3 regions of the Massilia sp. DJPM01 genome follow, and region 3 is predicted to be linked to each of the others. Evidence: predicted binding sites of a transcription regulator. Region 3 holds the regulator's gene; each other region holds the start of a gene.

Evidence for each region. Region 3 encodes LexA, which represses DNA repair genes until DNA is damaged. Its sites were predicted from a motif close to ACTGTATNNNNATACAGT; they were not measured.
Region 1: a site for LexA is predicted at 2,201-2,218, ahead of PO883_RS20430 (PA0069 family radical SAM protein). Genes of this name have one in related genera too.
Region 2: a site for LexA is predicted at 1,761-1,778, ahead of PO883_RS27715 (putative DNA modification/repair radical SAM protein). Genes of this name have one in related genera too.

Annotation. Positions count from the first base shown of each region.
Region 1 covers NZ_JAQOZV010000033.1:14,608-21,805, reverse strand. Annotated here, with positions in the region: gene PO883_RS20440 (CocE/NonD family hydrolase) at 1-1,116, opposite strand, end outside; gene PO883_RS20435 (tRNA-uridine aminocarboxypropyltransferase) at 1,520-2,164, shown strand; gene PO883_RS20430 (PA0069 family radical SAM protein) at 2,270-3,403, shown strand; gene PO883_RS20425 (gamma-glutamylcyclotransferase) at 3,446-4,012, opposite strand; gene PO883_RS20420 (LysR family transcriptional regulator) at 4,377-5,315, opposite strand; gene PO883_RS20415 (VOC family protein) at 5,404-5,946, shown strand; gene PO883_RS20410 (fumarylacetoacetate hydrolase family protein) at 5,954-6,979, shown strand; gene maiA (maleylacetoacetate isomerase) at 6,976-7,198, shown strand, end outside.
Region 2 covers NZ_JAQOZV010000058.1:8,355-15,552, forward strand. Annotated here, with positions in the region: gene PO883_RS27710 (UdgX family uracil-DNA binding protein) at 1-538, opposite strand, end outside; gene PO883_RS27715 (putative DNA modification/repair radical SAM protein) at 514-1,746, opposite strand; gene PO883_RS27720 (bifunctional diguanylate cyclase/phosphodiesterase) at 1,863-4,109, opposite strand; gene PO883_RS27725 (multidrug effflux MFS transporter) at 4,419-5,723, opposite strand; gene PO883_RS27730 (class I SAM-dependent RNA methyltransferase) at 5,726-6,928, opposite strand; gene PO883_RS27735 (2-hydroxychromene-2-carboxylate isomerase) at 7,041-7,198, opposite strand, start outside.
Region 3 covers NZ_JAQOZV010000019.1:72,441-79,638, forward strand. Annotated here, with positions in the region: gene PO883_RS14320 (DUF4132 domain-containing protein) at 1-636, opposite strand, end outside; gene PO883_RS14325 (hypothetical protein) at 669-956, opposite strand; gene PO883_RS14330 (DUF4132 domain-containing protein) at 877-1,446, opposite strand; gene PO883_RS14335 (WGR domain-containing protein) at 1,443-1,847, opposite strand; gene PO883_RS14340 (tetratricopeptide repeat protein) at 2,037-2,762, shown strand; gene lexA (transcriptional repressor LexA) at 2,797-3,432, opposite strand; gene PO883_RS14350 (DUF29 domain-containing protein) at 3,565-4,011, shown strand; gene rpsF (30S ribosomal protein S6) at 4,150-4,554, shown strand; gene priB (primosomal replication protein N) at 4,596-4,889, shown strand; gene rpsR (30S ribosomal protein S18) at 4,924-5,214, shown strand; gene rplI (50S ribosomal protein L9) at 5,242-5,694, shown strand; gene PO883_RS14375 (replicative DNA helicase) at 5,837-7,198, shown strand, end outside.

The DNA.
Region 1 (7,198 bases), on a different contig from region 3:
GGCGCCGCTGGAGGCCAGCTTTCCTTGCCACACCACGTAGTCGTCGACCGAGTACAACTGGCACGGCTGGCCGCTGGTGCGCGCGCAGGCAGCCAGTGCGCGCGTGTGCGGATCTTCCCCTTCCTCGGCCCAGCACCAGGCGCCGCTGGGCGAGACGGCAAAGGCGCGCGGGGTCATCTTGTGCAGATACTCGCGATAGGCGGCGCGTCCATTTTCGCTCAGGTAGGGCACGGCGGCGATATCGTCGACGCGGGCAAAATCGGTTTTCGGCACGCTCGGCGCATCGGCCACCGCGACCACTTCGCTGGTCGGCATGCCGATTTGCTGGAGGAAGCGTTCGGTCTCGCGCCACCAGATGCCGGCGCCGTCGCGGCTGGCGGCCATGCCGTGGGCGTCGCGCTTGAAGGCGCCGAATTCGACCAGGCGCGCCTTGCCGCCAGCCCGCTCGAAGGCCGCGTGCATGCGCGCCACCAGGTCCGGCCCGAACAGCGAATCGTTCACGCCATACATCCACAGGCTGGGAATCTTGTTGCTGGCACCGTAGGTGGCGAAGGCGTGCACCAGTTGCGCGCGCCAGTCGCAGCGGTCGGCGTCGTCGCGCAGGCCGCCGGCAAAATTGATCAGGCCGCGCACGCCGGGCACCTCGCGCGTGCCCAGGGCGATGGTGGCCAGTCCGCCGTAGGATTGGCCGGCGACCACGATGCGCTCGGGGTCGACCCAGCCCTGGCGGCGCGCGAAGTCGATGGTGTCCTGCACATCGCTGGCCTGGGCATAGCCGTTGGCGGTCATGTTGCAGCCATGGTCGGCGTAGTTGCCGGTGGAGCCCGCGAAGCCGCGCCGCATCGGCACCAGTACCGCATAGCCGCGCTTGACGAAGGCGGTCGCCATGTAGATGAAGCGCTCGCGCGTCTGCTTGCGCGGCTCGCCCGATTCCTTGCCGTGGTTGATGATCAGCAAGGGAAACGGGCCGGCGCCGTTGGGGCGGAACACGGTCGTCTGCAATTCCGACCGGCTGGACGGTCCGGCGGGAACGGCGATCACCTGCTCGTTGAGCCGGTAGTCGAGCGGCAATTCCTGCTCGATCGCCACCGACGGCAACAAGGTGAAGCCGGTCACGAGGGCGGTCAGGAACAGGCGCAGGGCGCGGGGAATCAGGGTAGCGATGGTGGGCTCCGATGGATTGGATTGCCTAAAGGAATGATTTGATTCTATGTAGGGTGATGTCGTTGGGCAATACCGGAATATCAACTCGACGCCTGTTGTGAGAAAAATAGTTGCCGATTGCACGCTTTGTTGCTTCGATGCTCGCGTTGCCGGAAGCAGGATGCTGGGAATATTTCTAGTTGGAAAAAGTGCCCTCGCGCTACCGGCTTGCCGGTGTTAACATGCGCAGGCCGTCATCCTTGCGCCTTGCGCCTTTCGCCATCATGAACAATTTCACCCCCGCAAGCGGCTTGCCGCCCGGTTTTGCCATTGTCCGGCTGTTTTTTGACGCGCTGCCGCGCCGGGTGGGAGTCCGATGACCGGGCCGGGCCAGCAGGGGCAGGCCAGTCCGGCGCGGCGCAGCATCTGTGCGCACTGTGCGCGGCCGGCCGTGGCCTGCATTTGCCGATGGATCAGTCCGGTGGCAAGTGCGGTGCGGCTGCTGATCCTGCAGCATCCCATGGAAGTGAGCAACGCCAAGGGCAGCGCGCGCCTGCTGCACCTGAGCGTGGCGGGCAGCACGCTGGTTGCGGGCGAAGTGTTCGATCCGGCGCAGCTCGGCGAGCTGCTGGCGCTCGATGGCCGGCGCGCCGTGCTGCTGTATCCGGACACGCCGGACGACAGGTCGCTGGGCATGCCGGCACCGCCGCCACTGCCGCCGGAACTGTTGCACGCGCCCGGGAAACTGTTGCTGGTGGTGCTGGACGGCACCTGGCGCAAGAGCCGCAAGATGCTTTATCTCAACCCTTTGCTGCATGCGCTGCCGCGCCTGCCGCTGAACGGCATGCCGCCGTCGCGCTACCGCATTCGCAAGGCGCATGCGCCGGACCAGCTATCGACCCTGGAGGCAACTTGCCATGCCTTGGGCGAGATCGAAGGCGATCATGACAAGTTCCTCCCGCTGAGCCGCGCTTTCGATGATTTGATCGATGCGTTTGTGCTGCATCAAGGCCGGCTTTGAACGCTGCTTGAACTGGCGGCGGCACCAACGTAGAATACTGTATGTTTATACAGTTAAATAGGTGCTGCGGTGACTGATCGCGACAAGGATGTTGAAGAAAACGTCATGCTCCCGCCGCGTCCGCTGGCTGCGCAGAAGGGGCGGGGAGCGGTGACCAATCTGCAAGGCCGCTACGAAGTCAACGCGCGTGAGCGGTTCGACGACGGCTGGGTGCATGAAGACGACGAAGACGAGGCGCCGGCGCCCTTCCGTACCCAGGTTACGGACGAATTCGCCAAAACCATCCTGAGCCGCAATACCTCGCCCGACATTCCCTTCAATGTGTCGCTCAATCCCTATCGCGGGTGCGAGCACGGCTGCATTTATTGTTTTGCGCGGCCATCGCACAGTTACCTGGGGCTGTCGCCGGGGCTGGACTTCGAGAGCCGCCTGTTCGCCAAGGTCAACGCGCCCGATTTGCTGCGCCGCGAGCTGGCCAGGCCATCCTACGTGCCCGAGCCGATTGCGCTGGGTGTGAATACCGACGCCTACCAGCCGTGCGAGCGTGGCCTGGGCATCACCCGGCGCGTGCTGGAGGTGCTGCACGATTGCGAGCATCCGGTGGCGCTGATCAGCAAGTCGTCGCTGATCGAGCGCGACGTCGACCTCATCGCGGCCATGGCGGCCAAGAACCAGGCGATTGCGGCGCTTACCATCACCACGCTCGACCCGGAAATCTCGCGCACGCTGGAACCGCGCGCGGCGGCACCGGCGCGGCGTCTGCGCACGATCAGGCGGCTGACGGAAGCGGGCATCCCGGTGCGGGTCAGCGTCGCGCCGGTGATTCCCTTCATCACCGAGCCCGAGCTCGAACGGGTGCTGGAAGCCGCGCGCGATGCCGGTGCCGTGAGCGCCCATTACGTGGTGCTGCGCTTGCCCTGGGAAGTCAATCCCCTGTTCCAGGAATGGCTGCAGGCACACTTTCCCGAGCGGGCGCAGCGGGTGATGAACCGGGTGCGCGAGCTGCGTGGCGGCAAGGACTACGACAGCGACTTCAGCAAGCGCATGCACGGGGAGGGCGTTTGGGCGGATTTGATACGCCAGCGTTTCGTCAAGGCAGTCGAGCGGCTGGGCATGAGCGCGACCAGCGGGCGCTTTGCGCAACTCGATGCCTCACGGTTCAAGCGGCCGCTGGTGGTGCCGACAGCGCCCGCCAAGCAATGCGGCAACGCGACGGGGCAGCTGGATTTGTTTGGATAGGAGGCGCTCGATAAGATGTTTTTCGCGGCTCGCTTGCCGTGCTTATTCACGCAGGTCAGTTAAATACCGCTCGATTTCAAACACGTGCGCGTCTTCCATGCCCAGTTCGCGCAGCGCGTGGGCAAGGTCGATCAGGTAATCGCGGTTGGCGCCGCTCGGGCCGTGCGAGTATGCGATTTGACGGGCAATATCACGCTCGCTCGCCTCGCCGAGGAAGGCGGCATTGTCTTCGGTCGCGATGTACACCAGCCCGAGTTCGCTGCCGCCGTCCTCGAAACGGATGTCGGTTGCCAGGCGCAGATAGCCGTTCTTTTCGCGGTGGTCCAGATGGGCAAACACTTCGGGGGTGATCAGGTAAGCCATGCCCGCAGTGACGGCGCCGGGCTGCGCAATCAGCGTGGCCACGCGGCCCGGGGCAGTCTCCGTGCCGCGGTGATCGTGTGAACCTTGCCAGAAGCGCCGGGTCCAATTGCTGATCGTCGCCGGTTTGCGCTCGATGTACGGAAAGTCCGCCTTGAAGATCAGCGAGCCATAGCCGAACAGCCACACGCGATGGTGGCCGTCGAATTGATCCATGCGCTGGTTGATGGCGATGGTGTTGTGTGACATGGGTAGTATCCGTTGGAAGCGAGCATCAATTATAGAGGCGGCGCGCCACCGGCGCAGCGCTGGCAAGGCGCGCTGTCCATGACGCTGCGTGAGCGCACCCGGCTGACGGCGGCTCGCGGCGCCCGTGGCCTGCTGCGTGTGTTGCGCCATCACGATCGACGGCGTCGTTTGTGCATCCATGACCGAAGGCGTCATTTGTGCGTGGGCGATCGATGGCGTCGTTTGTGCATCCACGACCGATGGCGTCGTCTGTACGTCGGTGATCGATGGCGCCTTGGCGCGTCCGCGGTCGACCGCGTAGTGCGACCGTCCGCAGCCGATCACATGGCGCTATGCGCGCAAGCTATGGCGCGATGTGATCGGCTCAAGACTGCGCAGGCCCCTGGTCTGCGGCGATGGGAATGTTCCAGTCATGCGACTCGACGAACTTGAACAGGAAGGTCATGAAGCTCTCCGCCGCCGGCGACAGCGAGCGCTTGTCGCGCGTGTACACGAAAAAGCGCCGCGTCAGTTCGGGCTCGTGCAACTGGCGCATGTGCAACTGGTGCAAGCGTACCAGCGGCTCGGCATACGGCAGGCAGACGGTCACGCCCAGTCCGGCGCTGACCATGGCCAGCGCGGTCGTCATGAACGTGACTTCATTGACCGGATTGAGCGGCACGTCGCGCAGCGAATGGTGCATGTCGCTCAGCAGGCGCTCGGTGAACTGCCCTTGCAGCGAGATGAACGGGTAGGCTGCCAGGTCCGACCATGTCACGCGCTCGCGCTGCTCGAGCGGGTGCTGCTGCGGAAACACGAGCACGAAGGGCATCTCGAACAGCACCACCGCCTCGATCTGCGCGGTAGGATCGCGTTCCGGTCCGATGCCGCAGTCGACCTCGCCGCTGAACACGCGCGCCGTCACGTTTTCGACCGCGCAATCGACCAGGCGCACCTGGATTTCCGGATACACCTTGCGGTAGGCGGCGATGACCTGCGGCAGCAAGGTGCACGACATCAACTGCGGGGCCGCGATCCGGACTACGCCTTTTTTCAGCCGTGTCTGGCTGGCGATGTCGAGCAGCGCGCCGTCGAGGTCGTCTATCATCTTGGAAAACAGGGGCGTCAGCTCGCGCCCGACCTCGGTCAGGGCGATCCGCCGCGTGCTGCGGTCGACCACGCGCACGCCCAGGGTCAGTTCGAGCTCCTTGATCAGCCCCGACAGCGCCGCCTGGGTCACGTGGAGATACTCGGCCGCCAGGGTAAAACTGCCGGTCTTGGCAAGCGCGACGAGGGCGCGCATCTGGCGCAGGGTGGGATTCATAGCTTAATCTGATAAGTCGCGTTGAAAATATTGTTTGAATGATAGTTCGTTTTGCACTCTAATAGGGGAATCAACAGGGGAGCACAGCATGAAAATTACCAGGATTCACCACGTAGCCTATCGCTGCAAGGATGCCAAAGAGACAGTCGAGTGGTACGTCAACTACCTCAATATGGACTTCGTGCTGGCCATCGCCGAAGACCAGGTGCCGTCGACCGGCGCGCCCGACCCGTACATGCACGTTTTCCTCGATGCCGGCATGGGCAATGTGCTGGCATTTTTCGAGTTGCCGAGCCAGGCGCCGATGGGCCGCGACGAGAATACCCCGGCCTGGGTGCAGCATCTGGCGCTGGAAGTCGGCTCCATGGACGAGCTGCTGGCCGCCAAGGCGCGCCTGGAAGCGGACGGTATCGAGGTCATCGGTCCGACCAACCACACCATCTTCAAGTCGATCTATTTCTTCGATCCAAACGGTCACCGCCTCGAACTTGCCGTCAACACGGCCACGCCAGAGATGAAACAGAAGCTCGACGCCGTCAAATGGGACATGCTCAACGAGTGGTCCGAGACGCGCAAGGCGCCGAAACACGCGGCCTGGATGCACGAGAACCCCCGAGCGGACCAACAATAAGGCACACATGAAACTTGCAACATTGAAATCAGGCGGGCGTGACGGCTCGCTGGTCGTGGTCAGCCGCGACCTGTCGCGTTACCAGAAGGTTCCCAAGATTGCCGCGACCTTGCAGTTCGCGCTAGACAACTGGGACGATGTGGTCGAACGCTTGCAGGCCGTCTACACCGCCCTGAACGAGAATGGCACCTGGGATGCGCAGCCCTTCGACGAAGAACTGTGTCATTCGCCGTTGCCGCGCGCGTATCAGTGGGCCGACGGTTCGGCCTATATCAACCACGTCGAACTGGTGCGAAAAGCACGCAACGCCGAGGTTCCCGCATCGTTCTACACCGATCCGCTGATGTATCAGGGCGGCTCGGATTCCTTCATCGGTCCGCGCGACCCGATCTACGCGCTGGCGGAAGAGTGGGGCATCGACCTCGAAGCGGAAGTGGCGGTCATCACCGGCGACGTGCCGATGGGCGCCAGTGTCGAGCGCAGCGCCGCGGCCGTGCGCCTGGTCATGCTGGTCAACGACGTTTCGCTGCGCAACCTGATTCCGAACGAGCTGCTCAAGGGCTTCGGTTTCTTCCAGTCGAAGGCGGCCAGCGCGTTTTCGCCGGTCTGCGTCACGCCCGACGAACTGGGTGACGCATGGCAGGATACCAAGCTGGGCCTGCCGCTGAACGTGCAGATCAACGCGCGGCCGTTCGGCAAGCCGAACGCGGGCGATGACATGACCTTCAACTTCGCGCAACTGGTCGCGCATGCGGCCAAAACGCGCGAACTGGCGGCGGGCACCATCATCGGTTCCGGCACGGTGTCGAACAAGCAGGGTAACTTGCACGGGTCGAGCATCGATAACGGCGGCGTCGGCTATTGCTGCCTGGCCGAAGTGCGCATGTACGAAACGATCGAGCATGGCGCGCCGACAACGTCTTTCCTGAAATTCGGCGACAGCGTGCGCATCGAGATGTTCGATGCCGCCGGGGCCAGCATCTTCGGCGCCATCGACCAGACCGTGGCTGTCTATGAGGAGCGCCGCCCATGAAGCTGTACACCTACTTCCGTAGTTCCGCCGCGTACCGGGTGCGCATCGCGCTCAACCTGAAAGGGGTGGGTTACGAATCGGTGCCCGTGCATTTGCTGCGCAATGGCGGCGAGCAGCTGGCGCCCGAGTATCTGGCGATCAACCCCAGCGCCCTGGTGCCCAGCCTGCAGGACAAGGGTGCCACGCTGACGCAGTCGATGGCCATCCTGGAATACCTGG
Region 2 (7,198 bases), on a different contig from region 3:
GGCTGGCGAAGTGGCGCGCCACCTGCGGCAGCACATCGTGGGCCGGCTCGAACCAGGCCACGAAACGGGGCGGACCGGCGTCTTCGCGGCGCTCGCGAAAACGGATGTAAGCGTGCATGTCGTGCTGCTCGCGCTGCACCGCCTTGACCATGGCGTGCAGGCGGGCGCCATCGTCGTCGGCCGCCGAGAGCACGTCTTTTTCGCCTTGCTGCCAGCGCCACAGCACCAGGTACAAAAACGCCCAGCGGTTCGGCACGCGGCAACAGGCGGCGCTTTGCAGCATGTCCATCAGCTGGCGCGAGATGCGCATGGTGGACGTGCTATGAGGTTCGACCGCATCCGGCGCCGGCGGTTGCGCGCCCTGCGAAAACAAATCGCCGTCATCCTTGTGCGAAATCCATTGCACCGCGTGGGGCGGCACTTTGTGCGCCAGCAAGTCGCGCGCGGCATGGCGCCACTGGTCGAAGGAATGGACCAGTACCGGACGCCCGGCCGCGGCGCAAGCGGCCGCGCTTACGCCGCCTGCAATTGCGCCCATAAATCCAGCTGCCGGGGTGAATGCTCGGCCATCGAGCGGCGCAGCACCTCGGACGCGGTAGTGTCCGATGCAGGTCGGTAGTCGGCCGTGACGATGAAGGGCGCGATTTTTTTCATGCTGCAGCGCAGGCGGGTCAGGTCGGCGTAGCGGATGCGGCGCAGGCGGCGCAGTTCCACCAGCCGTTTGGCGTTGCGCAGGCCGATGCCGGGCACGCGCGCGATCATCGCTTCCTCGGCCATGTTCAAGTCCATCGGGAAATGCTCGCGGTGCGCCAGCGCCCAGGCCAGCTTGGGATCGATGTCGAGCGCCAGGTTGCCGGCCGCCGGCAGCAGTTCGGCCGCATTGAAGCCGTAGCCGCGCATGAGGAAATCGGCCTGGTACAGGCGGTGCTCGCGCTGCATGGGCGGCGGCGCCAGCGGCACGCTGTCGGGGCTGTGCGGAATCGGGCTGAAGGCCGAATAGTAGACGCGCTTGAGCTTGTAGCTGCCGTACAGGGTTTCGGCGGTGCCCAGGATGGTGTGGTCGTCACTGGCATCGGCCCCGACGATCATCTGCGTACTCTGCCCGGCCGGCGCGAACTTGGGTGCGCGCGCTTCCCCGGCCTTTTCGTCGAGCTTGCGGCGGATGGCCCCCATCGCCAGCTTGATGGTGTGCACGCTTTTTTCGGGTGCCAGGCGCGCGATGCTGCCCTCGGTCGGCAGTTCGATGTTGACGCTGAGCCGGTCGGCATACTTGCCGGCGGCGGCGATCAGGGCGGCATCGGCATCCGGAATGGTCTTGAGGTGGATATAGCCGCGAAAATTGTGGACTTCACGCAACTGCCGCGCGATGGCCACCAGTTGTTCCATGGTGTAGTCGGCCGACTGGATGATGCCGGAACTGAGGAACAGGCCATCGATATAGTTGCGCAAGTAAAAATCGAGCGTCAGCTTGACCACTTCATCGACCGAAAAACGCGCGCGCGGCACGTTGGAGGTGCGCCGGTTGACGCAATACTGGCAATCGTAGACGCAGAAATTGGTCAGCAGGATCTTGAGCAGGGAGACGCAGCGCCCGTCCGGCGTGTAGCTGTGGCAGATTCCCATGCCATTGGTGGCGCCGATGCCCTCCTTGCCCTCGGAGCTGCGCCTGGGCGCGCCGCTACTGGCGCAGGACGCGTCGTATTTTGCCGCATCCGCGAGGATTTCCAGCTTGTCGGTCAGTTCCATGGGCCAGGCGCTCAACTGTATATATATACAGTATCTTACACCATTCCCATGGATGGGCGCAGGCGCTGTGCGCCAGGATGTGCAGTCTTGTCAGGCCTCTTGCGGCGCCGCTGCCCTCAGGCCCGCTTGGCCTGCGGCATGGCCTGGCAAGCGGCCAGTTGCACTTCCTGCTCGCGCAGCACTTCCAGGAAGCTGGCCAGTGAAATCGGATGATGGAACAGGTAGCCCTGCATGGTCAGGCAGCCGTTCGATTTGAGGTAGCGCGCCTGCACCTCGGTTTCCACGCCTTCGGCGATCAGGTGCAAACCCAAGCCGCGCGCGATCGAAATGATCGCCAGGATGACCGGATAATGCCCCTGCTCGTCGTGGATTTCCTTCACAAACGACTGGTCGATCTTGATGGTGTGGATCGGGAAGCGGTGCAGGTAGGACAGCGACGAGTAGCCGGTGCCGAAGTCGTCGATCGCCACCGACACGCCCAGCTGGCACAGTTTGTTCAACTGCTCGATCGCATACTGCGGATTGCGGATGCAGATATTCTCGGTGATCTCGACTTCGATCTGGGCCGGCGAAATCCCGTAGCGCTGCAGCGCGCCGCGCATCTTCTCGAAAAAGTCGCCGCGGTCCAGGTATTGCGGCGACAGATTCAGGGACAGGCGGATCGCCTCGCCGCCGTTCTCGTTCCACACCAGCATATCGCGGCACAAGGCGTCCAGCATCCAGTCGGAAATCGGCAGCATCAGGCCATTGTCTTCGGCGAACGGCAAAAACTCGTTCGCGCTCAGCACGCCGCGCTGCGGATGGTTCCAGCGCATCAGCCCTTCGGCGCCGATGATGCGGCCGGTGATCACGTCGATCTGCGGCTGGTAGTACATTTCCAGCTCGTTCTGCTCGAGCGCCTTGCGCAGGCTCTGTTCCAGCGCGATCTTCTGGTGCGACACGTCGAGCATCGAGTTGTGATAAAAACTGTGGCCGTTCTTGCCCAGCGCCTTGACCTGGTACATGGCGATGTCGGCGTGGCGCAGCAATTCGTCGATCGACTCGCCGTCGCCCGGATAGATCGCGATGCCGATGCTGGCCGAGACGTGCACCTGGTGCCCATCGAGGTCGAACGGCAGGTGCAGGCAGGTGAGGAACTTCTCGGCGATCGCCTTCGCTTCGCCGCGCCCGGCCAGTTCCGGCAGCACGATGGTAAATTCGTCGCCGCCCTGGCGCGCCAGGGTGTCGCCATCGCGCAGGCATAGCTTCAGGCGCAGCGCGACCTGCTGCAGCAGCTCGTCGCCCTTGACGTGGCCGAGCGTGTCGTTCACCAGCTTGAAGCGATCGAGGTCGATGAACATCACGGCCAGCTCGGTGAGCTTGCGCTTGGCCTGGATGATGGCCAGCCCCAGGCGGTCCTTGAACAGGATGCGGTTCGGCAGGTCGGTCAGGATATCGTGGTAGGCCTGGTAGGAAATGACTTCCTCGGCGCGCTTGCGGTCGGTGATATCGCGCGCCACGCCGTAGGTGCCGTAGAACTCGAGCTTCTTGACGTCGTGGTCCGGCACATGCATGCCCATCGAATTGAGCGAGATCGTCATCAGGGTCGTGTTGAACGCCCGGTTCTGGCCCGCGCGCGCGTGGCACTTGAGGCGCAGTTCCACATTGCGCGAGGCGCGCTCGTCGACCCGGCGCTCGTTGAAGGCGTAGCGCGCGCGCTCCAGGTCTTCATCGTGCACCAGGATGGTGTAGTGCTGGCCGATCAGGTCTTCGCGCGCGAAACCGAGCAGCTGGAAGGCGCGGTCGTTGATGAAAGTGAAGCGGCCCTCGTGATTGAGGGTGTAGATGATGTCGGGCGAGCTGTCGACCAGGTAGCGGTACAGCTTCTCCGAGTTTTCCAGCTGCGAGGCGATGCGCTCGTTGGCCATGGCCAGGCTGCGCTGCTGCAGCGCGTTGCCGACCGTCTTGAGCATCTCTTCGCGGCTGTACGGCTTGCGCAGGTAATCGTAGGCGCCGCGCTTGAGCGCGCCGATGGCCGCCTCGATGCCGACGTCGCCGCTCATCACGATCACGTCGGCGTCGATCTCGCGCTCATTGATGAAGTCCATGATCTCATGGCCGCTCATGTCCGGCAGGCGCAGGTCGAGCAGGACCAGGTCGAAGCGGCGCGCGCTCAACTGCGCCAGCGCCTCGGCGCCGCTTTTGGCGGTCACCAGTTCGAAGCCGCGGTCGCGCAGCAGTTCGTGCAGGGCCGACAGCAGGCGTGGCTCGTCGTCGATCAGCAGGATGCGCGGCTGCGCAGGGAGATCGGCCGCGCCGAAAGTGGCGCTCGGCTCGGCGGCGGAAGCGGCCCGCGACAGCGCGCTGGCAGGATTGTCGTTCATTGGAGCCTTAAACGGAATCCATCGTCCGCATCCGCAACGCGCACTTGTCCGGCTGGTGCGGGAAACCGTGGGGGCAGGGCACGCCCTGGCCGCTTGCGAAGATCATTGTCCGAATGCTGCATTGTGTCGAAAACTGCCGCCAAATGGTCGATGGTTGGAGGTGGCGCACAACGCAATGCGGCCACGACGAAAAAGTCAACATGCACCTGTCGCGCGCGGGGTTTGGGCAGCATGTCAGGTTTTAAAAACGGCTATCTTAGCATATATGCACGAATGTTGACCCGTGGAACATTACCCAAGGCAAAAGTTTTATTGTAGAGGCTGCTTGTGGGGCACACTCCGGAGACTGTCGGAACGCCGGCGGCGGTACATGCGCGACGCCACCCACAAGCCCAGTGCGCACAGGGCGAAACCGACCTGCCCCATGGCCAGCCACAGCATCGAGTGCGACAGGAAGGGCGCGATCACGCCCGCCACCAGTGCGCCCAGCAGGGTCACGGCGAACGACTGGCACGAGGCGACCGTGCCGCGGATGTGCGGGAACAGGTCGAGCGCGAGCAGGGTGGCGCCGGGAGCGATCAGCGACATGCCGAAGGTGTAGAAGAACATCGGCGCCACGCTCCACGGCAGCGCCGGTGTAAAGACGCTGTGATACAACAGATTGGCGAGGGCGGCGGCCAGCAAGAAGCCGAAACCGATGCCGATCTGGCGCGCGAAGGTGATCTTGCCGGCGATGCGGTTGGCCGCGAGCGCACCGAGGAAAATGCCGGCCACCGTAGGAATGAACAGCCACCCGAACTGGTCGGGCCCCAGGCCCAGGTGCAGCGGCAGCGCCACCGGCGCGGCCGCAATATACAGGAACAGGCCGGCGAAGTTGAAGGCCACGATACCGGCCTTCATGTGGAACAGGGGCGAACTGAAAACGGCGCTGTAGTTCTGCCACAGGTAGCGCGGATTGAAGGCCTGGCGCTTTTCCGGCGGCAGCGTTTCGGGCAGGCGCCGGTAGCAGAAAATGAACAGGATCACGCTGTAGGCCAGCAGCACCAGGAAGATGGTGCGCCAGTCGGAATACTTGACGATCCAGCCGCCCAGGATCGGCGCGATCGCCGGCGCGATGGTGAAGATCATGGTCACCAGCGAGAGCAGGCGCGCCGCCGGCGCATCGTCGTACAGGTCGCGGATGATGGCGCGTCCCACCACCATCCCGGCCCCGGCCGACACGCCCTGCATGATGCGGAAGATCCACAGATAGTGCACCGAATGCGAGGCGGCGCAGCCGAAGGTGCCGATGGCGAACACCACCAGCGCGCACAGCACCACGTTGCGGCGCCCGAAAGCGTCGGCCAGCGCGCCGTGCCACAGCACCATGCCGGCAAAGGCCAGCATGTAGGCGGTCAGGGTTTGCTGGACCTCGATCGGGGTGGCGCCCAGCGAGGCCTGGATGTTGGGGAAGGCCGGCAGGTAGGCGTCGATCGAGAATGGTCCCAGCATCGACAGCCCGGCCAGCAGTGTCGCCAGGCCCACCATGCCGGGCACTGCGCGCCTTGGCGCCGGCGCCAGGGGCACCGGCGTGACGGGATCGGGCGGCAGGTCGGGCGGCGGGCTGGGGAACATGCTTACTCCGGTTTCGGCTTGGCTTCTTCGCGGCGGTTGTAGCCGGCCACCATGTCGAACCTGAACAGGCGGCACTCGAGCGCGCCGTTGAAGAATGGCGTCTTGCGCGCTTCCTTCAGGCGCAGGAGTTTGGGCAAGGTCAGGTCGGCGGTGAACAGGAACACGGTCCAGCCGGCGAAGCGCTGCTTGAGCGTGGTGCCCAGCGCCGAGTAGAACGCGACCGACATGTCGTCGGCCGGGATGGTGCTGTCGCCGCGCACGCCGATCCGCTCGCCGTACGGCGGGTTGGTCAGCAGGATGCCCGGCTGCTCGGTCGGGGCCTTGACTTCCTGCGCCTCGATCTGCTTGAGCGGCACGTCGAACATGATGCCGGCGATTTTCAGGTTATGGCGCGTCATGGCGACCATGTCGCCCGAGATATCGCTGCCGAAAATGGTCGGCTCGCTTGGTAACGGCAGCGGCTTGATCGCGTTTTTCATGTCTTGCCACGGGGCGGCCACGAAGTTGTGGAATTTCTCGAACGCGAAACTGCGGCGCGCGCCGGGCGGAATGCCCTGCACCATCTGGGCCGCTTCGATCAGGATGGTGCCGGAGCCGCACATCGGGTCGAACAGCACCGTGCCAGGTTTCCAGCCGGAGACGCGCAGCATGCCGGCGGCGAGGTTTTCGCGCAGCGGCGCGTCGCCCGTTTCTTCGCGCCAGCCGCGTTTGAACAGGGCTTCGCCGGAGGTGTCGAGGTAGACCGTGAAATTGCGGTTGTCGAGAAAGCCCACGATGCGCATGTCCGGCTCGCGCGTGTTGACCGAGGGGCGCTTGTCGAACTGGTCGCGGAAGCGGTCGCAGATGGCGTCCTTGATTTTCAGCGTGGTGAATTCGAGGCTGCGCAGGGGCGACTTGACGGCGGTGACGTCGACGCGGATGGTGTGGTCGACGCTGAACCAGTCTTCCCATGGCTGGGCCAGGACCAGGTCGTAGATATCGTTCTCGTTGGCGTAGCTGGCGTGCGCCATGCGCATCAGCACGCGCGACGCGATGCGCGAGTGCAGGTTGATGCGGTAGGCGTCAGTCTGGTCGCCGGAGCAGTGCACGCCGCCGGGAACCTGGTTGTGCACCTTCATGGTGGTGCTGGTGAGGGCGATTTCGCCCAGTTCTTCGGCGAGAGCCGCTTCCATGCCGCGAGGGCAGGGGCAGAAAAATGATGGCATTTGGTGAACCCTTTGTCCGTTGTAAAAAAAGATACTCTGTTGGTGCTACTCTATGCGAGGCCGTTTGCGCAGTTACCGTCGTTCCTGGCACTGCCAGAAACGACTTCCCGCGCTAACTTAGTGCCCGCTCCACAAATTCAAGCCGGTCCTGTCCCCAGAATCCCTCCCCGTCAACCACGTACCACGGCACCCCGAACACACTGGCGGCCATGGCTTCATCGGTGTTGCGGTCATACTGTTCCTGCACGCCGGCCGTCTCGGACGACTTGA
Region 3 (7,198 bases):
ATCGATGAACGGGCAGCCTTCGGACGCTGGCCGCTGTTTTTCGTTGATGATCTCCGTGGCCAGCAGGATGACATCGGACGCTGGTGAACCAAGCCGCTTGCCCTTGGCGATGCGGGTGATGGCCTCGATCACGCCCTCCTTCAAACTGGCGTCGCAGCCGGTCGCCCGCAGTACGCAATGGGCGCGCACGCGCTCGAGGAACAGCGCCCAGCGCGCGTCGCCGTCGGTGCTCGGCGGCGGGCCGGGGTGGCGGCGCGAGGGCAGGGCGTGGGCGGCCAGTGCGGGCGTTAACTCGAACTGCGGATCGGCGTCGAGCCAGGGCGGCGCGTCACCCGGCGCCGCCGGCGTAACCGGCGCAGCCCTCGGGGCCACGGCCTTGACCGCAGCGGGAGTGGCCGCGGCGGCCGTCGCCACGGCGGCCGTCGCTGCGCTGGTTTCAGCGTAGCCCTTGGCGGTTTTTTCGCCGATCAGCTTAGCCATCGCCGCCGCCGCCCTGGCTGCGCCGGCGTGGTTCTTGGATTGGCGCTGTCCGGCCGTGCCGATCTTGCCGAAGCCGATATGCAGGGCGTCGCCGGCCTGTTCGATTTCCCAGAATTTGCTGGAAACGCCATCATTAAATTCAAATCGCCGCATCATTTACCTGCCTGTATAGTGTGTCAATGGTCCGCTCATGCGCATAACTGCTCCATCACCCGGATAAATTCGCCGACAACGACCGGGTCCAGCGCGGACAAGCGCGCGCCCGCGTCGACGCTGTAGTGTTCGAGAACCAGCCTGACCAGCGTCTGCGCCTTGTCAGCGTTGATCAGCCCTGTCGTCAGGCCCGGTGCGATGTGCACGTGCGCCACCTTGCCCTGGCCGAGCCACCTTGAAAATTCAAACGCTTCGCCGCCGCTGCCGATGTCGCGGTGCCAGCCCCGTTCGGCCAGGCCAAGCAGACGCCCGGTACTGACCACGGCGCCGTCCCAGCACCAGGTGGCGCAGCAGCGGGTGGCCGGCCAGGAAGTCACGGAAGGCTTGCACCGTCCAGCGCCGCCGCCCGCACATCGCCTGTTCCAGGCGCAGCACCCGCTGGGCGGCGATGGTGCGCGCGTCTTTCTTGAGCAGCTTGTAGCGCTCCACGGCGGCTGCCGCCAGTTCGGCGTCGTCGGTCTTTTTCGGCTTGGGCAGCTGGTCCAGGCGTGCGCCCTGCGCATCGCGCAGGCAAGGCTTGAGCGCCTCGTCGAAGCCGGCGCGGAACTGGCGCGAGCCGAAGTCGAGCTGCATTTCGCCCTGTGGGTCCAGGTCCAGGTCGGGCACCAGGCGCTCTTCCAGTTCCTCGGTGCTCAGTTCGAGCGCCGCAGCGATCTCGCCGATTTTGTCGTAGGCGTGGTGCTGCAGTGCCTGGAATTTGACCTTTTGCGCGATCCCGTGCAGGAGCATCAGGGCGGTGTCGCTGCCGATCATGGCCAGCACGTCGAGGCCTGCTCACGCAATAGCATGTCGCCCTCGCTGTAATTGTCGTAGATAGAGTAGCCTGAATTGTCCCGTTCGGCGCAGATGTCGATGTCGCGCGCTACGCCGGGAAACCGGCGCGACGGCATCGCCAGCGCCGCCACCTCGGGCGAGATGTCGACCAGCGGCTCGACCGCCAGCCAGGGCGCCGCGCCGCTTTCAGCGTAGCCCTTGCCGGTTTTTTCGCGAATCAGCTTGTCCATCGCCGCCGCCGTGGCGTGGTCCGGATGGGTCTTGGTTTGCCGTTGTCCCGCCGCGCCCACCTTGCCGTAGCGGACATGGACATCGCAGCCGTCCTGGTCGACTTCCCGGAATTTGTCGGACGCGCCCTGGTCATAGTCGAAACGTCGCAATGGGCGTCCTAACTGGGCTTGAAGGAAAGAGGGGGGCGGCTACCGGCGCGCGCCGCACTCTTGTTTCGCTTGCTCATAAGTAGTGATAAGTGTTGCAAAAAATAATACTTTACGGCAAAGCGGTGTCCCTGTCGAGCCGCACCAATCCGGTTATGATGCGCATCCGGACATCCCATCGTGAGACGTGCAATGAAGAAATCCCTGTTTTGCCTGGCATTGATGCTGGGCGGCGTGGCGCAAGCGGACGAGCTGGCCGACGCCAACGCCTTGTTCGCGAAAAAATCGTATCCGCAAGCGCTGCAGCTCTACACCAAGCTGGCCAACGCCGGCAATGCCGAAGCCCAGTTGCACATGGGCGAAATGTATTTTTACGGCGAGGCGGGGACGGTGGACCTGGCCAAGGCCGAAGCCTGGTTCAAGAAATCGGCGGCCAAGGGCAACAAGACCGCCGCCGGCTCGCTCGCGATGATCAACAAGCGCGCAACGCGGCGCGCCGAGCTTGATTACTGGATATCCAAATACGATGGCGCCGAGCTCAGCGCGGGCCAGTTCCGCTGCCCGGTGCCGCGCATTCCGGCCATGTCGAAGCAGAACGATGAAATCGAGAGCGTGTCGGCCAAGGTCGCGGCCTGGCAGGATTGCTACAACGGCTTCGTGCGCAACCTCAACGAGGCCAGTCCGCTGACCAAGCGCATTCCCAAGGAGGTGGCCGACCTGCTGACCAAGGACGAAGCCGAACAGTCGCGCGTGCATCTGGAAGGCGTGTATGCCGGCATCGCCGAAAACGCCAAGGTCTCGGCCAAGCTGGTGCTGGCCGACTTCGGCGCCTGGCGCAGTGCCACCGACGCCTATATCAAGGAACACAACCGGATCGTCACCGAAGCGGCGACGACGGCGCCGCGCAAGGGCGACTAGACGGCACGGGCGCAGTGGAACAGCGCCCGCACGCTCAGTTCCAGCTGCGCATCAATCCTACCGCGAGGCCTTCGAGCGCGAACTCGTCGGTCGCCGGATCGACATGGATGACCTTGAAGTCCGGATTTTCCGGCAGCAGTTCGATCAGCGAGCCGGTCTTTTTGTAGCGCTTGACGGTGACATCGTCACCGATCCGGGCCACCACGATCTGGCCATTCTTGGCGCTGTCGACCTTTTTGACGGCCAGCAGGTCGCCATCCATGATGCCGGCGTCGCGCATCGACCAGCCACGCACCTTGAGCAGGAAATCGGGACGCGCCGAGAACATCGCCGGGTCCACGCTGTAGGTCGCTTCCACATGCTCCTGCGCGAGGATGGGCGAACCGGCAGCCACGCGCCCAACCAGCGGCAGCGATATCAGCAGGTTCGGCGGCGGCATGGCAATGGCGTCGACGCTGGCGCCGATCAGGCGGATGCCGCGCGAGGTGCCGGGCGAAATTTCGATGGCGCCCTTGCGCGCGAGCGCCTGCAGATGCTCTTCGGCCGCGTTGGCCGACTTGAAGCCCAGTTCATTGGCGATCTCGGCACGGGTGGGAGGAAAGCCCGTGTTCTCGATCGCATCCTTGATCAGGTTGAGGATTTGTTCTTGCCGTGGTGTGAGCTTGATCATCGGTATGCGGGACTGTGTATATGGACAGACTGTATTTTTGTACAGTATTTCGCGCAATGCAAGGGTTAATTGGCCGAACAGGCGAATTATTTGCGATGGGCGCTGTCCAACAAGCAGCGGAGGAGGTGCGTCATGGGTCGGCGTGAGGTTCCACGGGTGAGTTATGAGGAGGATTTTGTGCTGTGGCTTGAGCCGCAAGTGAGTTTGTTGCGCGCGCGCCAGTTCGGGCAGCTTGATATCGACAATCTGGTAGAGGAGCTTGAGGGCATGACCGGCCGTGATCGCAGGGAGCTAAGCAGCCGCCTGAAGGTGGTGGCGATTCACCTGCTTGAGTGCCAATATCAGCCCAAGCGTAAGTCAAGCAGCTGGCTAAATACGCTTGCCCACCAGCGTGACGAAATCGCACAGTTGTTGCAAGACAGTCCCAGTCTTGTTCGTGACATTCCAGCACTTGCCAGGCGCCGCTATCGGCAAGCCGTACTGGCTGCGGCGCGAGAAACCCGCCTGCCCCCAAAGGCATTTCCAACCGAACTCCCCTACAGCGCAGCCCAACTGCTGGACGACGACTTCGTGCCGTGAACAGTGCCCGATCGCACAAGTGCCGCACTGCGTCCTTGATTGTTGCTGCATTACACGCTATAATTGCCGGCTTTCCCTTCCCACACTCGTCTTGACGCCGAGGTGGGCATTTGTTTAAACGTCCCTAAGGAGTTATGCATGCGTCATTATGAAATCGTTTTTATCGTCCACCCGGACCAAAGCGAGCAAGTCCCGGCGATGATCGAACGCTACAAAGCCAGCGTAACCACGCGCGGCGGTTCGGTTCACCGTGTTGAAGACTGGGGCCGTCGTCAGATGGCTTACTCGATCCAGAAGCTGCCAAAAGCGCACTACATCTGCCTGAACATCGAATGCGACAACGAGACCCTCGTGGAACTCGAAACCGCGTTCAAATTCAATGATGCCGTGCTGCGTCACCTCACCGTTAAGATGAAGAAGGCTGAAACCGCGCCGTCGCCGATGATGAAATCGGTACAACGTGAAGACGCAGCCAAGAGCCACCGCACTGAAGCCCCTGCTCCTGCAGCCGCTCCAGCGCCAGCTCCAGCCGCAGCAGCGTAATTGTTGACCGGGATCCCTGAACGCGACTTGACCTCACCCCGGTGAATCAACTCCAGTTCGTAGCCCTGATTTGCGAGCGCGACGTATTGCGCTATACCCCGGCCGGCGTGCCGATCGTGACCGCCACTCTGATGCACAGTTCGCAGCAGATGGAAGCAGGGGTAGCCAGGTTGGTCGAATTCGACATCACCGCGCTTGCCGCGGGCGAGATTTCGGGACGATTCAGCCAGGCCGAATTGGGCGCCGTGCATCAGTTCACGGGATTTTTGGCCAAGAAGAACCGCAGCAGCAAAAGCCTGGTGTTTCACATCATTGATTTCTGTGCCGCCGCCTGACGCGACAGCACATTTTTAGATACAGGAGCCTCAAATGGCATTCGGTAAAAAATTCGACAAGAACAAGCTCAAGCTTAAAGAAAAGCGCAAACAACAGAACCCACTGTTCAAGCGTAAGAAATTCTGCCGCTTCACCGCAGCAAACGTTGAACAGGTCGACTACAAAGACGTAGACACCCTGAAAGACTTCGTCCAGGAAAACGGCAAGATCATGCCAGCACGCCTGACCGGTACCAAGGCGCACTACCAGCGCCAGGTTGACACCGCAATCAAGCGCGCCCGCTACCTCGCGCTGCTGCCATACACCGATCTGCACCACGCTTAATCGCTGCGGATAAACTGGAGAAACTCTATGCAAATCATTCTGTTGGAAAAAGTTGTTAACGTCGGCAACCTGGGCGATGTTGTTAAAGTCAAAGACGGTTACGCACGTAACTTCCTGATCCCGCAACGCATGGCTCGCCGTGCTACCGCATCGGCCGTCGCTGAATTTGAAGTCAAGCGCGCCGAACTGGAAAAAGCAGCAGCTGCCAAGCTGGCCGCTTCCCAGGCCCAAGGCGACAAGCTGGGCGGCATGACCATCTCGATCGCTCAAAAAGCGGGCGTCGATGGCCGTCTGTTCGGTTCGGTCACCAACTTCGACATCGCTGAAGCGCTGACGAAAGCTGGTTTCGCTGTAGAAAAAGCGCAAGTACGCATGCCTACCGGCCCGCTGAAAACGACTGGCGAGCACGCTGTTGCAGTCGCCCTGCACACCGACGTCGTTGTCGAGATCACCATCGCTGTTGTTGGCGAAGCTGCCTAAGCGACATCAAGTCATATTGTTGCCTTGCAAGCATCATGCTTGCAAGGCAACTACAAAAAAGCCGGGTTTTCCCGGCTTTTTTTACGCCCGAATCTCCCCAATTATGTCAGCCAGTTGACCCGAAGCAGGTATAATTCGCGCCATGAACGCACCATCCGATCCGCAGCTAGACGCTCTCCGCATCCCGCCCCATTCCATCGAAGCAGAACAATCTGTGATCGGTGGTTTGCTGCGCGATAACGCCGCGTTCGACCGCATTGCCGACATGATGCATGCGGACGACTTCTACCGCTACGATCACCGCATCATCTTCGAGCAGATCGTCAAGCTGATCAACCAGTCGAAACCGGCCGACGTGATCACCGTGTTCGAGGCGCTCTCCAACATCGCCAAGGCCGAGGATGTGGGTGGCTTGCAGTACCTGAACGCGATGGCGCAGAACACGCCGTCGGCGGCCAACATCCGGCGCTACGCCGAGATCGTGCGCGACCGCGGCGTGCTGCGCAAACTGATCACCGTGGCCGACGAAATTTCCGGCAATGCGTTCAACCCGCAAGGCAAGGAAGTCAAGCAGATGCTCGACGAAGCCGAGTCCAAGATCTTCGCCATCGCCGAACAGGGCGCGCGCGGATCGCAAGGCTGGCTCGCGGTGCAGCCGCTGCTCACGCAGGTGGTCGAGCGTATCGATGAACTGTACAGCCGCGACAACCAGAGCGAAATCACGGGCGTGCCGACCGGCTTCATCGACCTTGACCGCATGACCTCCGGCCTGCAGCCGGGCGACCTGGTGATCGTGGCCGGCCGTCCATCGATGGGCAAGACCGCGTTCTCGGTCAACATCGGCGAGAACGTGGCGATCGAAGCCGGCTTGCCGGTCGCGATCTTTTCGATGGAGATGGGCGGCACCCAGCTGGCCATGCGTATGCTCGGTTCGGTCGGCCAGCTCGACCAGCACCGCCTGCGCACCGGCCGCCTGAACGACGAAGACTGGCCGCGCCTGACGCACGCGATCCAGAAAATGAACGATGCCCAGCTGTACATCGACGAGACCCCGGCATTGAATCCGATCGAGCTGCGCGCGCGCTCGCGCCGCCTGTCGCGCCAGTGCGGCAAGCTTGGCCTGATCATCATCGACTACATCCAGCTCATGACGGGCAGCCAGCCGGGCGACAACCGCGCCTCGGAGATTTCCGAGATTTCGCGTAGCCTGAAAGGCCTGGCGAAAGAGCTGCACTGTCCCGTGATCGCCCTGTCGCAGCTGAACCGGTCGCTGGAACAACGCCCCAACAAACGTCCCATCATGTCCGACTTGCGCGAATCGGGCGCTATCGAGCAGGATGCCGACGTCATCATCTTCCTGTATCGCGATGAAGTCTACAACCCGGATTCGCCCGACAAGGGCACCGCGGAGATCATCATCGGCAAACAGCGTAATGGCCCGATTGGCTCGATACGACTGACCTGGATCGGACAGTACACCAAATTCGGTAACTACAGCGGTAAC